Regions from separate parts of the Methylobacterium komagatae genome, predicted to be linked through region 1. Evidence: predicted binding sites of a transcription regulator. Region 1 holds the regulator's gene; the other holds the start of a gene.
What was found. The regulator PhoB, encoded in region 1, activates phosphate uptake and scavenging genes when phosphate is short. The targets are predictions, from matches to a motif close to TGTCATNNANCTGTCAT.
Positions count from the first base shown of each region.

Region 1 (7,009 bases):
GGTGCCGGTGATCGTCCGCACCACCGAGGACATGCTGCGGCTCGTGCCGGGCACCCTGCGCGAGGCCGGCGCGGCGCTCGGCGCGCCCCCTCCGTCGTCATCACCAGCGTGACGTGGAAGGCCGCCTCGGCCGGCATCGTGACGGGCATCATCCTGGCGCTGGCCCGCATCGCGGGCGAGACCGCGCCGCTCCTGTTCACGGCGCTCAACAACAACTCCTGGTTCTCGGCCAACCTCATGGGCGGCGTCGCGAACCTTCCGGTGATGATCTACCAGTTCGCGCTGTCGCCCTATCCGAACTGGCAGGGCCTCGCCTGGGCCGGCGCCCTCCTGATCACCGGGACCATCCTGGCCCTGTCGATCGTCGCCCGCATCGTGATCAAGCCCCAGCGTTCCCGCTGACCCCGCGTGACGTACGACCCCACCACGAGGACATGACGATGAACGCCGCCTCCGCAAGGCCGACAGGTGCCATGGGCCACAACGCCCCTGCCGCCGGCCGGGCCGTCCGCATCGCCGTGAAGGACCTGAACTTCTACTACGGGTCGTTCCACGGCCTGAAGAACGTCAATCTCGACTTCTACGACCGGCAGGTGACGGCGCTGATCGGCCCCTCGGGCTGCGGAAAGTCGACCCTGCTGCGGTGCTTCAACCGCATCTACAGCCTCTATCCAGAGCAGCGCGCCGAGGGGCAGATCCTGCTCGACGGGCGCAACGTGCTCGATTCGAACGTCGACCTGAACGAGCTGCGCTCGCGCATCGGCATGGTGTTCCAGAAGCCGACGCCGTTCCCGATGTCGATCTACGACAATGTCGCCTTCGGCCTGCGCCTCTACGAGAAGCTGCCCAAGGCGGAGCTCGACGTCCGCGTCGAGGAATCCCTGCGCAAGTCCGCCCTCTGGGACGAGGTGAAGGACAAGCTCAAGCAGCCCGGCACCGGCCTCTCCGGCGGCCAGCAGCAGCGCCTCTGCATCGCCCGCACCGTGGCGCAGCGTCCGGAGGTGATCCTGTTCGACGAGCCGACCTCGGCCCTCGACCCGATCTCGACCGGCCGCATCGAGGAGCTGATGGAGCAGCTGCGCGATGAGTTCACCATCGTGATCGTCACGCACAACATGCAGCAGGCGGCCCGCATCTCGCAGTACACGGCCTTCATGTATCTCGGCGAACTGGTCGAGTTCGACCAGACCAACAAGATCTTCATGAACCCCACCGAGCGCCGCACGCAGGACTACATCACCGGCCGCTTCGGCTGAGCCACAGATCAGGATTCGCGGAGGTCTCGCCATGCCCGGCCATATCGTCACGTCCTACGACACGGACCTAGAGGACCTGCGCCGGTCGATCTCGGAGATGGGCGGCGTCGCCGAGAAGATGACCGGCGAGGCGACCCTCGCCCTCGCCCGCAAGGACGAGAACCTCGCCCAGGCGGTAATCCTGGCCGACAAGCGCCTCGACACGCTTCAGCGCGAGATCGAGGAAAAGGCGGTCCTGCTCATCGCCCGCCGCCAGCCCATGGCGGTGGACCTGCGCGAGACCATCTCGGCCATCCGCGTCTCGGGCGATCTCGAGCGCATCGGCGACCTCGCCAAGAACGTCGCCAAGCGCGTCACCGCCATCGCCGACCAGTCGCCCGCGCAGAAGATCGTGCTCGGCGTGCGCCACATGAGCGACCTCGCCGAGGGGCAGCTCAAGGACGTGCTGGACGCCTATGCGAGCCGTGACATCAAGGCCGCCCACGACGTATGGGAACGGGACGGCGAGATCGACGCCCTGTACAATTCCCTGTTTCGCGAGCTCCTGACCTACATGATGGAGGATCCGCGCAACATCTCGTTCTGCACGCATCTTCTGTTCTGCGCCAAGAACGTGGAGCGCATCGGCGATCACACCACCAACATCGCCGAGACCATCCATTATCTCCAGACCGGCGAGATCTTCATGGGCGAGCGCCCGAAGAACGACGCCTCGAACTACACGACGGTCGTGCCGGGCGCCTAAGAGCTCCTCACAAAACTCCCGTTCACCGGGAGTTCTCCCCCTGGCCTCGACGGCTTAGCGGGAGTTTCGTGAGAGGCTCTCAGGCCCGGCGAGACCCGACCCATCGACGGCGCGGTCCCCGCTCAGGAAGGCCGCGCGGCGTAACAGCGTTGCCTGGACCCCTCGGTCGCCTTCGGCCGGGGGCATCCGGCGTGGAATGGACCACCGGCCATGCGTGTCCTGATCGTCGAGGACGAAGAGGCGCTCACCACCCTCCTGCGGTACAACCTGGAGGCGGAGGGCTTCAGCGTCGATTCCGCCGCGCGGGGCGACGACGCCGAGTTGCTGCTCGCCGAGCGCACCCCCGATCTCGTGCTGCTCGACTGGATGCTGCCGGGCCTGTCGGGCATCGAACTCTGCCGCCGCATCCGGGCGCGGCGCGAGACCGAGCGGCTGCCGGTCATCATGCTCACCGCCAGGGGCGAGGAGGGCGACCGGGTGCGTGGCCTCGGCACCGGCGCGGACGATTACATCGTCAAGCCGTTCTCGGTGCCGGAATTGCTGGCGCGGGTGCGCGCCCTTCTTCGCCGTGCCAAGCCCGCCCATGTCGCAGACCGGCTGGCGGCGGGCGATATCGAGCTCGACCGCAGCGGTCATCGCGTCCGGCGCGGCGGCACCGAACTCCATCTCGGGCCGACCGAGTTCCGGCTACTCGAATTCCTGATGCTCAGCCCCGGCCGGGTCTTCTCCCGCGAGCAATTGCTCGACGGCGTCTGGGGCCACGACGTCTATATCGACGAGCGCACCGTGGACGTGCATGTCGGCCGCCTGCGCAAGGCGCTCAACGGGCCGCGCCAGACCGACCCAATCCGCACCGTGCGCGGCTCGGGCTACGCCTTCGACGAGACCTTCTCCCTCGAAGCGTGATCTACCGGACCGCGGCCGTGCGGTCGGGAATGGCGGACAGGGCTTCCAGCACCGTGCCCTCCGTCAGGATCTGCGGCAGCACCTGCGGCTCGCCCTGCGTGTAGAGCAGGTAGAGCGGCACGCCGCTGCGGCCGTAATCCTCGAGCAAACGGGTGATCTCCGGGTTCTGGTTGGTCCAATCGCCCTTCAGGTAGGTGACGCCCTTGGCCCGCATCGCCGCCTGCACGGACGGCCGCGACAGCGAGGTGGTTTCGTTGACGGCGCAGGTGATGCACCACGCCGCCGTCAGGTTCACGAAGACCGGGTGCCGCGCGTCGCGCAAGGCATCGAGCCGCGTCCGGCTGAAAGGTTCGGTGCCCTCGGACGCGGCTTGCGCCGTTGACAGTGCAGGCTGCTGCGACAGGCCGAAGCCCAAAGTCACCACGGCGATGACCGCGAGGCCTGCCAAACCCTGGAAGATGCGCTCCCCGACGGGCGTCGCGTTGCGGCTGCGCTCCCAGGCCCAGGCCGCGAAGCCCACGAGCACGACGCCGATGAGCGCTGCGAACAGGCCGCGCGCATCGACCTGCTGCGCCAGCACCCAGATCAGCCACGCCGCCGTGGCATAGACCGGGAAGGCGAGCGCCTGCTTCAGCGTCTCCATCCACGCGCCGGGGCGGGGAAGGATCCGCACGGCGCCGGGCCACAGGGTCAGGGCCAGGAAGGGCAGCGAGAGGCCGAGACCCAGGGCGGCGAACACCGCCAGCGCCACGGCGGGCCCCTGCGTCAGCGCGAAGCCCACCGCCGCGCCCATGAAGGGCGCAGTACACGGGGTGGCGACGAGCGTCGCGAGCACCCCGGTGAAGAACGAGCCCGAGAGTCCGGCCCGGCGGGTCAGGCCGTCGCCGATCCCGGCGAATCGGCCGCCGAGGGAGAACACCCCCGACAGGCTCAAACCCACCGCGACAAGGAGGTAGGCGAGACCGGCCACGACCGGCGCCGATTGCAACTGGAAGCCCCAACCGAGGCTCGCCCCGCCGCCCTTCAGGCCGATCAGCAGCCCGGCGAGGCCGAGGAAGCTCGCGAGCACGCCCGCCGTGTAGGCGAGGCCGTGGAGCCTCACGCGCCCGAGGCTCTCGCCCGACTGGCGGACGAGGCCGAGCACCTTGATCGACAGGACCGGGAAGACGCAGGGCATCAGGTTAAGGATCAGCCCGCCGAGCAGCGCGAGGCCGATCGAAGCCAAGAGCGTCGGCTGGTCCGCCGGGTAGGACGGGGCGCCGGAGGATGCGGGAGCGTTCGCGGACAGCGTGGTCGCAGGCTCGTCGCCATAGGCGAAGGCGAGGCGCACGACGCCGTTGCCGGTCTCTTCACCCACCGTCAGCACGCCGGGCAGGGAGCCGGGGAAGGTCTTGTCGTCCCCCCGCGTCAGGGTGAGGTGCAGCCCCTGGTCATCGACGCTCAGCGTCTGCTCGGCGGCGTTGTCGATCGCCGTCTCGGCATAGGGGAAGTAGGCGGCGGATTTGATCGAATCCGGCTTCAGCCCGCTCGCGGCGAAGTCCAGGCGGATCCTGTCGCCTTCGCGGGAGAGACGCTGTGGCCAGACCGGTGCGACCGGCAGGGCGGCCCGCGCGCGGGCGAACAGGGCGGCGTTGGCCGGATCGGGCGTCGCCTTGCCCACCGGCAGGGTCAGGCTGAGGTCGGCCGAGCCCGGAATGCACTCGGTCTCGCAGACGAGATAGGTCAGCTTGCCCGCGAGCCGCACCGGTTCGGCCGGATCGAGGCTCGGCGGCGGCGAGACCGGCACGAGGAGCGTCACCTCGCCCTCGTAGCCGTAGTTCATCAGCGTCGCGATCGGAATGCGGTGCGGCGCGGGCCAGCGGATGCCCCCGGTGCCGAACCCGGCGGGCAAGGTCCACGTGATCTCCGGCGGCAGGCCGGAATCACCCGGATTGCGCCAATAGACGTGCCAGCCGGGCTTCAGCTTCATCGTGACGGCAAGGGTGAAGGGCGTGCCACCCGCCACCGCCTGCGGCTCCGCCGCGAGGCTCGCCCGCACGAGATCGGCGGGCGGACGCAGGCCCTGAGCCTGGGACGGACCGAGACCCGGAGCGAAGCCCAGGCAGGCGAGGAGCAGGAGAAGGCGGGCGATCATGCGAGACTCTTCACGCCGGATTGGGGCCGCATCATGCGTCGAGCGGGGCCGTCGCCGTCTCCAGCCAGTCCCGCGTCGGCGCGTTGAGGAGCGGCGCCAGCGCCTCGCGCACCCGCGCGTGGTAGGCGTCGATCCAGGCGCGCTCGCTCGCATCGAGCAGGGCCGGTTCGATGAGACGGCGATCGTAGGGAACGAGGGTCAGGGTCTCGAAGCCGAAGACCGGCCGCTCCCCGCCCTCCACCGCGCGCGGCTCCACGAGGACGAGGTTCTCGATGCGGATGCCGTAGCGTCCGGCTGCGTAATAGCCGGGCTCGTTCGAGAGGATCATGCCCGGCTCCAACGCCACGGTGCCGGTCTTGGCGATGCGCTGCGGCCCCTCGTGCACGGAAAGGAAGGCGCCGACGCCGTGGCCGGTGCCGTGGTCGAAATCGAGCCCGGCCCGCCACAGGGGGAGACGGGCCAGCGCATCGATCTGCGCGCCGGTCGTGCCCTTGGGGAACATCGCGCGGGAGATGGCGACATGGCCCTGCAGCACGCGAGTATAGCGGTCCCGCATCTCGGGGGTCGGTTCGCCGATGGCAAGCGTCCGGGTGATGTCGGTGGTGCCATCGGGATATTGCGCGCCGGAATCGACGAGGAACAACTCGCCTGCGCCCACCGCGCGGTCGGTGTCCCGCGTCACCCGGTAATGGACGATGGCGCCGTTCGGGCCCGAGCCGGAAATGGTCGGGAAAGACACGTCGCGCAGGTCGCCGCCCGCCGCGCGGAAATCCTCCAGCGCCTCCACGGCGGCGATCTCGGTGAGGTCGCCCGAGGCCGCCGCGCCGTCGAGCCAGGCCAGGAAGCGCACGACGCTCGCCCCGTCGCGCAGGTGGGCGGCGCGGGTGCCCGCGATCTCGGCCCCGTTCTTGACCGCCTTCATGGCGGTGATCGGGTCCTTGCCGACATCGACCGTGCCGCCCGAGGACTCCACGCGCTCCTTCAGGGCGACCGCCCCCGTCGCCCCGTCGAGGCGCACGCGAGCCCCTGAAAGGGCGGCGATCCCCTCATCGAGGTCGAGGCGGGGGCCGATCTCGGCGACGGGTTCGAGCGCCGCGCGCAAGGCCGGGTCGATCTCGCCCGAGACGAGATAGAGCCGCGCCCGGCCCTCTCGGGGCAGGATCGCGTAGCCCAGCGCCAGGGGGGTGTGGCCGATATCGCCGCCGCGCAGGTTGAAGGCCCAAGCGAGGTTGTGCGGGTCCGAGATCACCAGGGCGTCGCAGGAATCGGCGACGAGCGCCGCTCGCACCCGCGCGAGCTTGTCCGCCGCCGATTCCCCGGCCAGGGCCTCGGGCTGGATCACGACTCGTCCGGCGGGGGGCTTCGGGCGGCCCGCCCAGCAGGAATCGACCGGGTTCTCGGCCAAGGCGCGCAGGGTGCCCCCAGCCTTGGACGCGGCCCGTTCCAGGCGGGCGACACCGTCCGGCGTGTGCAGCCACGGATCGTAACCGAGCACCCGGTCCCGGCCGAGATGCTCGGCGATCCACGCCTCGGCATTGCTCTCCGCGAGAGGCACGACGGTGATCAGGCCGGTATCGACCTGCGCGGGCGCCTGGAGGGTGTAGCGCCCATCGACGACCAGCGCGGCGCTGTCGGCGAGGATCACCGCCGTGCCGGCCGAGCCCGTGAAGCCGGTGAGCCACGCGAGCCGCTCGGCATTGTCGGGGACGTATTCCGATTGATGCTCGTCGGCGCGGGGGACGACGAAGCCGTCCACCCCCGCCTCGCGCAGGGCAGCGCGGAGGGCGGCGATCCGCTCGGGCCCCTTGCGGTGGCCAGGATCGTCGAAGGTCTGGAAGCGGCGGCGGGGCTCGGTCATGGCGCGAACCTATCGCCCGGGGCCACCCTCGGGCAACGGAGGTCAGGACGCGTCGGGCACCCGAGCGGCGGGTATCCCGTCATAGCCTTCGAGCCATTCGACCCGCTCGC
Region 1 covers NZ_JBHSWN010000001.1:4,432,010-4,439,018, forward strand. The annotation lists partial or broken gene pstA (phosphate ABC transporter permease PstA) at 1-402, shown strand, start outside; gene pstB (phosphate ABC transporter ATP-binding protein PstB) at 474-1,256, shown strand; gene phoU (phosphate signaling complex protein PhoU) at 1,288-2,001, shown strand; gene phoB (phosphate regulon transcriptional regulator PhoB) at 2,212-2,907, shown strand; gene ACFQE0_RS22020 (protein-disulfide reductase DsbD family protein) at 2,909-5,041, opposite strand; gene ACFQE0_RS22025 (M24 family metallopeptidase) at 5,073-6,899, opposite strand; gene ACFQE0_RS22030 (ribosome modulation factor) at 6,942-7,009, opposite strand, start outside.

Region 2 (7,009 bases), 2.5 Mb from region 1:
ACCCGAGCCGGGCTCGGCGCTCGAAGCCTTCGGCCGGGCGGTGCTCGGTTATGACAACGTCTCCGGCGAGGCCGTGCCGCAAAGCCCGGGTCTTGCGGAGGTGACGGCCGGAGCCCGCGTCTACGGCTTCCACGGGACGCTCAAGGCGCCGATGAGGCTCGCCCCCGGCATCCGTGAGGACGATCTGCTGGGCGAGGCCGCGCGCGTTGCCGCCGCCCACCCGCCGGTCGAAGTGGGCACTCTCGAAGTGGCCGCCCTCGGCCGATTCGTTGCTCTGATCCCCGCAGTGCCGCCACCTGCCCTCGGACTTCTCGCAGCCGAATGCGTGGCGTCCTTCGAGCCCCTCCGCGCCTCCCTCACCGAGGCCGAGCGGGCCAAGCGGAAGCCGGAGCGGCTGAGCCCCCGCGCCCGCGCACTCCTCGACAGGTGGGGCTATCCCCACGTCTTCGAGGAATTCCGCTTCCACATGACCCTCACCGATGCGCTGCCGCCGGAGGCGCAGGCCGAGTGGCAGGCCCGCCTGACGGAGACGTATCGGGATAGCGGCGCGGAGGCGCTCACGATCCGGTCCATCGACATCCTGCGCCAGGACGGGACGGCGCCGTTCCGCCTCCTCGCGCGCATCCCGTTCGGCGGGCGGCATGGTTGAGCCACACCATTCCTTTCACGAGGTCGTCGCGACTTCGGATGAGGTGAGTGTTCGCGCCCCGCTCGAATGACGGCCGCCAAACTCAAGTGGGTGTCTCCAGCCGGAAATCCGGGAGAGAAGTTCGGCGTCATCGCTCCGCAATGCAGCCATGACGTTGGCTTTCCTAAAAATTACTTCGCCGGCAATCGTCATCTAATCGTCGTGCAAGATCTGTCTACGGAACTACACAAGTTGTGGGTTCGTAAATGCTCGTCATCGACAACCTGACGCGCCACTATGGTGACCGTCGCGCTTTGGACGGTGTGTCCCTGCGCATCGAGCCGGGGAGCTTCGTCGGGGTGATCGGCCGGTCCGGCGCGGGCAAGTCGACGCTTCTGCGCCTCATCAACCGCCTCGCCGAGCCGAGTTCCGGCCGCATCCTGCACGGCGAGACGGATGTCACTGCCCTGAGCGGCCATCAGTTGCGGGACTGGCGGGCGCGCTGCGCCATGATCTTCCAGCAGTTCAATCTCGTCGGGCGTCTCGACGTGATGACGAATGTGCTGATGGGCCGCCTCAGTCACGTGCCGAGCCACCGCTCGCTCCTGCGGATGTGGTCGGAGGCGGACAAGGCCATGGCGCTGGCCGCCCTCGACGGGTTCGATATGGGCCAGTTCGCGGGTGTACGGGCCGACCAGTTGTCCGGCGGCCAGCAACAGCGCGTCGCCATCGCCCGCGCCCTGGTACAGGAGCCCGAGATCATCCTCGCGGACGAGCCGGTCGCCTCCCTCGATCCGCGCAACACGCGCCTCGTGATGGACGCCCTGGCCGAGGTGAACCGGCGCTACGGGATCACCGTGATGTGCAACCTGCACTCGCTCGATCTGGCCCGCGCCTATTGCGACCGGCTCATCGGTCTCGTCGCCGGGCGGGTCGTCTTCGACGGGCGCGGCTTCGACCTCACCGAGGATGTGGCCCGTCGCCTCTACGGCCTGGAGGCTGGCGAGGTGCTGGACGACGAAGCGTCCATGCCGCCTCCGAGCATGACGATTCCGGCGCGCCCGGCCCACCACGCGGCCATCGGCGCCTGACAGACCGGACCTGAGGAAACGCCCGACTCTCGCCCGGCACCAGCCGGAACGATGACCTGCGAACGGAGACGATCGATGATCACGAGACGCACCCTGGCTGGCGCCGCCCTGGCGCTCGGGCTCTTCGGTGGCGCGGCCCATGCGGACGAAGCCTGGAAAGCGCAGTATCCGGAGCTGACCCTGGCCGTGATCCCGGCCGAGAACGCCTCCGGCACGACGGATCGCTATGCTCCGCTCACCGAATACCTGACCAAGTCCCTCGGCGTGCCGGTAAAGCTGCGCGTCGCCAACGATTACGCGGCGGTGATCGAGGGCCAGCGCGCGGGCAACATCCAGATCGCCTTCTACGGCCCGGCCTCCTTCGCCCGCGCCGTGCTGACGGGGGTGAAGATCGACCCGATCGTCAACCAGAAGCACGAGACCGGCGTCTCGGGCTATTACTCGGTGATCTATGTAAAGGCCGATAGCCCGTACAAGACGATCGAGGATCTGAAGGGCAAGAACCTCGCCCTGGTCGATCCGAACTCCACCTCCGGCAACCAAGCGCCGCGCTTCTTCCTGAAGCGGGCGGGTTACGAGGTCGACAAGTTCTTCGGCAAGACGGTCTTCGCGGGCAGCCACGAGAACGCGGTGCTCGCCCTGACGCAGGGCACCGCCGACGCGGCGGCGAACCTGTGGAACTCCGAGACCGACACCATGGTCACCCGCATGGCGGCCAAGGGACTTCTGAAGAACGCCGACGGCACCCCGATGAAGCAATCGGATTTCCGCGTGGTCTTCAAGTCGGACTTCCTGCCCGAAGGCCCCTTCGCGATGCTGGACAGCCTGCCCGCCGATCTGAAGGCGAAGCTCCGCGCCGCCTTCGAAGAGCTGCAGGCCAAGGACAAGACTGCCTTCGACCGTCTTTCCGACGGGAAGGACAAGGGCCTGACCCCGGTGACGATGAAGGATTACCAGCCGATCATCGACATGCTGAAGTTCAACGACGAGCAGCGCCGGAAGTCGTAGCGCCCAACGGACCCCGTCCAAACCCGTCATTGCGAGCAACGCGAAGCAATCCAGGGATACGCCTCATTCCGAGACGTCCCGCTGCCCTGGATTGCTTCGCTGCGCTCGCAATGACGGTCTGACACTTTCGCGTTTCTTCTCACCAAACGGCGAGCGACCGTTGCAGCGCCTGACACCCCTTCCGCCCCAGCGGGCCGCCGGCTCGTCGGACGCTACGCCGCCGAGCGGGCGGGCACCCGGCGGCGAATCCTCATCGGACTTGTGGTGATGGCGGCGCTCGTCGTTCTCGCCGCCGTCGCGGCCGAGGTGCGCCCGCTGGTGCTCATCGGGAATATCGACAAGTTCACCGCCTACATCGCCCAGATCGTGCCGGTTTTGCGCCCCGCCCATCTCGGAGGCGATCTCGCCGAATGGTATTGGGGCCTGCCGAAATGGCTCGCGCTCCTCGGCGAGACCCTGCTGATGGCCTATCTCGGCACCTTGCTCGGGGCGCTCGGCGGCTTCGTCCTGTGCTTCGTGGCCGCCGGAAACCTCGTCCGCAATGCCGCCTTGCGCTTCGGGGCCAAGCGCTTCCTCGAAATCTGCCGCACCGTGCCGGAGATCGTCTTCGCGCTGATCTTCGTCATCGCCTTCGGCCTCGGGCCGATGGTCGGCGTGCTGGCGCTGTCGATCCACACGGCGGGGGCGCTCGGCAAGCTGTTCTCCGAGGTGGTCGAGAATATCGACATGAAGCCCGTCGAGGGGCTCACCGGCACGGGGGCGAACTGGGTCGAGACCGTGCGCTTCGCGGTGCTGCCACAGGTCCTGTCGAACTTCGCCTCCTATGCGCTGCTGCGCTTCGAGATCAACGTGCGCGGCGCGGGCGTGATGGGCTTCGTTGGCGCGGGCGGGATCGGGCAGGAATTGCTGATCGCGATCCGCAATTTCTACTATTCGGATGTCAGCGCGATCCTGCTGATGATCGTGCTCACGGTCTTCGCCATCGATCTTGGCACGGAAAAGCTGCGCCATCGTCTGATCGGCCACGAGGAGCGGCGATGAGCGCGCGCGAACCGTCATCCCTCCGCAGGACGGCGCTCGCGGAACTCGCCATCCTGCGCGCCCGGCATCCGGAGCAGTTCCGCACCGACATCGCGGGCCGTCTGCGGGTGCTGGCGCTGCTCGCGGCCCTTTTCGGCTCGGCCGCCTACGGAATGTGGGCGCTCGATTTCTCGTTGGCGCGGATTTTCGGCGGGCTTGGGCGGCTCGCGGGCTTCGCCCTGGAGATGCTGCCGCCGAGCGCAGGCGGGCGGTTCAGCCTGTTCCTCCATGCCCTGGCAGAGACGTTGGGCATCGCCTTCCTCGGCACGCTCACGGCTTCGCTGATCGCGTTTCCGATCGCCTTCCTCGCCGCGCGCAACGTCGTCCCGAACCCCTTCGCGCGCTTCGCCGTCCGCCGGGGGCTCGATGTCATGCGCTCGGTCGATGTGCTGATCTGGGCGCTCATCTGGATCAACGTGGTCGGGCTCGGCCCCTTCGCCGGGGCGCTCGCCATCGCGTGCTCGGATATCGGCGCGCTCGGCAAGCTGTTTTCCGAGGCGATCGAGACCTGCGACCGCAAGCCTTCCGAGGGCGTCGTCGCCTCGGGGGGCTCGTCGCTCCACCGCATCCGCTTCGGGCTCATCCCCGGCGTGCTGCCGGTGCTGGCGAGCCAGGTACTGTACTTCTTCGAATCGAACACCCGCTCCGCGACGATCATCGGCATCGTCGGCGCGGGCGGCATCGGGCAGTACCTCACCGAGTTGATCCGCGTGCTGGAGCTCCAGCAGGTCGCCTTCCTCGTGCTGATGATCCTCGTGACCGTCTCGGCCATCGATTGGATCTCGGGGCGGCTGCGCCGGGCGATCATCGGCGGCCCGGCGCATTGAGGCGCCGGGTTCTCCCGTTAGGGACTCACCACCAGTTCCACCCGGTCGGCGGCGAAGGCCGAGCGGTTGGCCTGGATCGGAATGCCCGCCGCATCGACGTTGACGCTCGACACCACGATCACCACGCGCCCCGGCGTCAGGTCGAGCCGAGCGGCCTCGGCCGGGTCGGCCGGGCGGGCGCGGATGCGCGTCGAGAGGCGGGTATAATCGGGCACTCCGCAGGCCGAGAGCGCCCGCGTGATCGAGCCGGACGCCGCGTAGGCCTCCGCGAAGCCGGAGAAGCGCGGCAGCGGCAGCCACGTCCGCGCGGTGGAGAGCGGCACGCCATCCGCCCGGTGGACGGTGACGAGTTCGAGGAGCGGCGCACCCTCGCTCACCCCGAGCATCGCCGCGCCGTTCGCGTCGGCCGTCACCTCGGTCTGCGCGACGAGTTCGCCCCAGGGCTCGCGCCCGGCGCCCGTTACGATCTCGGAGAAGCGCGTACGCCGCCCGATCGGGTAGGCGAGGGGAGCGGCCTCTACGAAGGTACCCCGTCCCTGGCTCGCGCGGATCAGCCCGCGCTCGGCGAGCGTCGCCAGCGCCCGGCGCACCGTGTGCCGGTTCACGCCGAAGCGTGCCGCCAGGGCCGCCTCGGTCGGAAGCTGCGTTCCCTGCGCCAGCTTGCCCGCCGCGATCTCCGCTTCCAGCGCATCCGCGATCTGCCGCCACGCGGCCAGACCTGCCCCACGGCTCAACGCCTCGACCGTCTCGCTCACCCGCCAACCCGTCCATCTCGTGAGGCGTCATACAAACTTCATTTGCGCGGCTGGCGCCAGTTGTCTAAACATATAGACAAGATCGGAGGCCGCGATGCCGGTGACGAGTCGGGACACGGAGACGGACGCACGCAGGGCTATGATGGCCCTCTGCGCCGCTGCGACGACGGACGAATTGAGCCGCGCCCTGACCGGGCTCGGCGCTCCGGAGGCCGAAGATCTGCGCACGCCGGAGATCGGCTTGGTCATGGCGACCGGCCGGATCGGCGGCGACGGGCGTCCCTTCAACCTCGGCGAGGTCAGCGTCACCCGCGCCGCCGTGCGGCTCACAGATGGGCGGACGGGCTTCGCCTACCACCTCGGCCGCGACCGCCGCCGCGCCCGGCAGGCCGCGATCCTCGATGCCCTCTGGCAGGGCGACCGGCTCGGCGTCGAGGCGGCCTTGGCCCCCGTCGCCCGGCGACAGGCCGAGGAGGCGGCCGCCGAGGCACGGCGCACGGCCGCGACGCGGGTCGATTTCCTGACGCTCGCCCGTGGGGAGGATTGAGATGCTGCGTCCCGGCTTCACCGATCCCGTCCACGAGGCACAAGGGATCTTCCGCGCGGTGCTCGATGCCCTGGCCCGGCCGGGGACCATCCAATCCATAGCGGCCGAGCTCGACCCGCCCGCGCCGTTGACGCCCGAACTCGCGGCGGTCGCCCTCGCCCTCACCGACGGGGACACGCCGGTCTGGTTCGATCCGGCACTCGCCGCTGCACCGGATGTCGCCGCCTATCTGCGCTTCCATACCGGGGCGCCCCTGACCGACGATCCCGCGCGGGCGGCTTTCGCCCTGGTGCGGGAGGCTGGTCGCTGCCCGCCCCTCGCAGAATTTGCGCAAGGAACACCCGCCTATCCCGACACCTCGACCACGCTGGTTCTGGCCTTCGACGCGATCGAGGCCGGGCCGGGCCTTCGCCTCGCCGGGCCGGGCATCCGCGGCACGGCCGATCTCGCCATCTCGCCGCTGCCGCCCTCCTGGCCGCAGGACCTGCGGGCGAACCACGACGGCTTCCCCCTCGGGGTGGACCTGATCCTCACCGCGCCCGGCCGCCTCGCCGGCTTACCGCGCTCGACCGTCCTGGGGGCTTGAGCCGATGTACGTGGCCGTGAAGGGCGGCGAGGCCGCCATCGATAATGCCCACCGGCTCCTTGCGGAGGTGCGCCGGGGCGATCCGGCGGTGCCGCAACTGACCGTGGCGCAGATCCGCGAGCAGATGGCCTTGCTGGTGGACAGGGTGATGGCGGAGGGCTCGCTCAACGATCCCGATCTCGCGGCGCTGGCGCTCAAGCAGGCCCGGGGCGACGTGGTGGAGGCGGTGTTTCTCGTGCGGGCCTTCCGCACGACGCTGCCGCGCTTCGGGGCCTCCGAGCCCCTCGATACCGGGGCCATGACGTTGCGGCGGCGCATCTCCGCGACCTTCAAGGACCTGCCGGGCGGACAGGTGCTCGGGCCGACCTTCGACTACACCCACCGCCTCGTAGATTTTACCCTGGCGGAAGAGGGGTCTGCTGAGCCTGCCGCCGAGGCCGAGCCCCGCGCGGATGCCGCCGCCACGCCCCGCGTCACGGATCTCCTC
Region 2 covers NZ_JBHSWN010000001.1:1,946,545-1,953,553, forward strand. The annotation lists gene ACFQE0_RS09490 (DUF1045 domain-containing protein) at 1-649, shown strand, start outside; gene phnC (phosphonate ABC transporter ATP-binding protein) at 895-1,719, shown strand; gene phnD (phosphonate ABC transporter substrate-binding protein) at 1,795-2,727, shown strand; gene phnE (phosphonate ABC transporter, permease protein PhnE) at 2,995-3,768, shown strand; gene phnE (phosphonate ABC transporter, permease protein PhnE) at 3,765-4,634, shown strand; gene phnF (phosphonate metabolism transcriptional regulator PhnF) at 4,652-5,389, opposite strand; gene phnG (phosphonate C-P lyase system protein PhnG) at 5,484-5,936, shown strand; gene phnH (phosphonate C-P lyase system protein PhnH) at 5,938-6,522, shown strand; gene ACFQE0_RS09530 (carbon-phosphorus lyase complex subunit) at 6,527-7,009, shown strand, end outside.
Region 2: the regulator PhoB is predicted to act here: its motif matches at 836-852, upstream of phnC (phosphonate ABC transporter ATP-binding protein).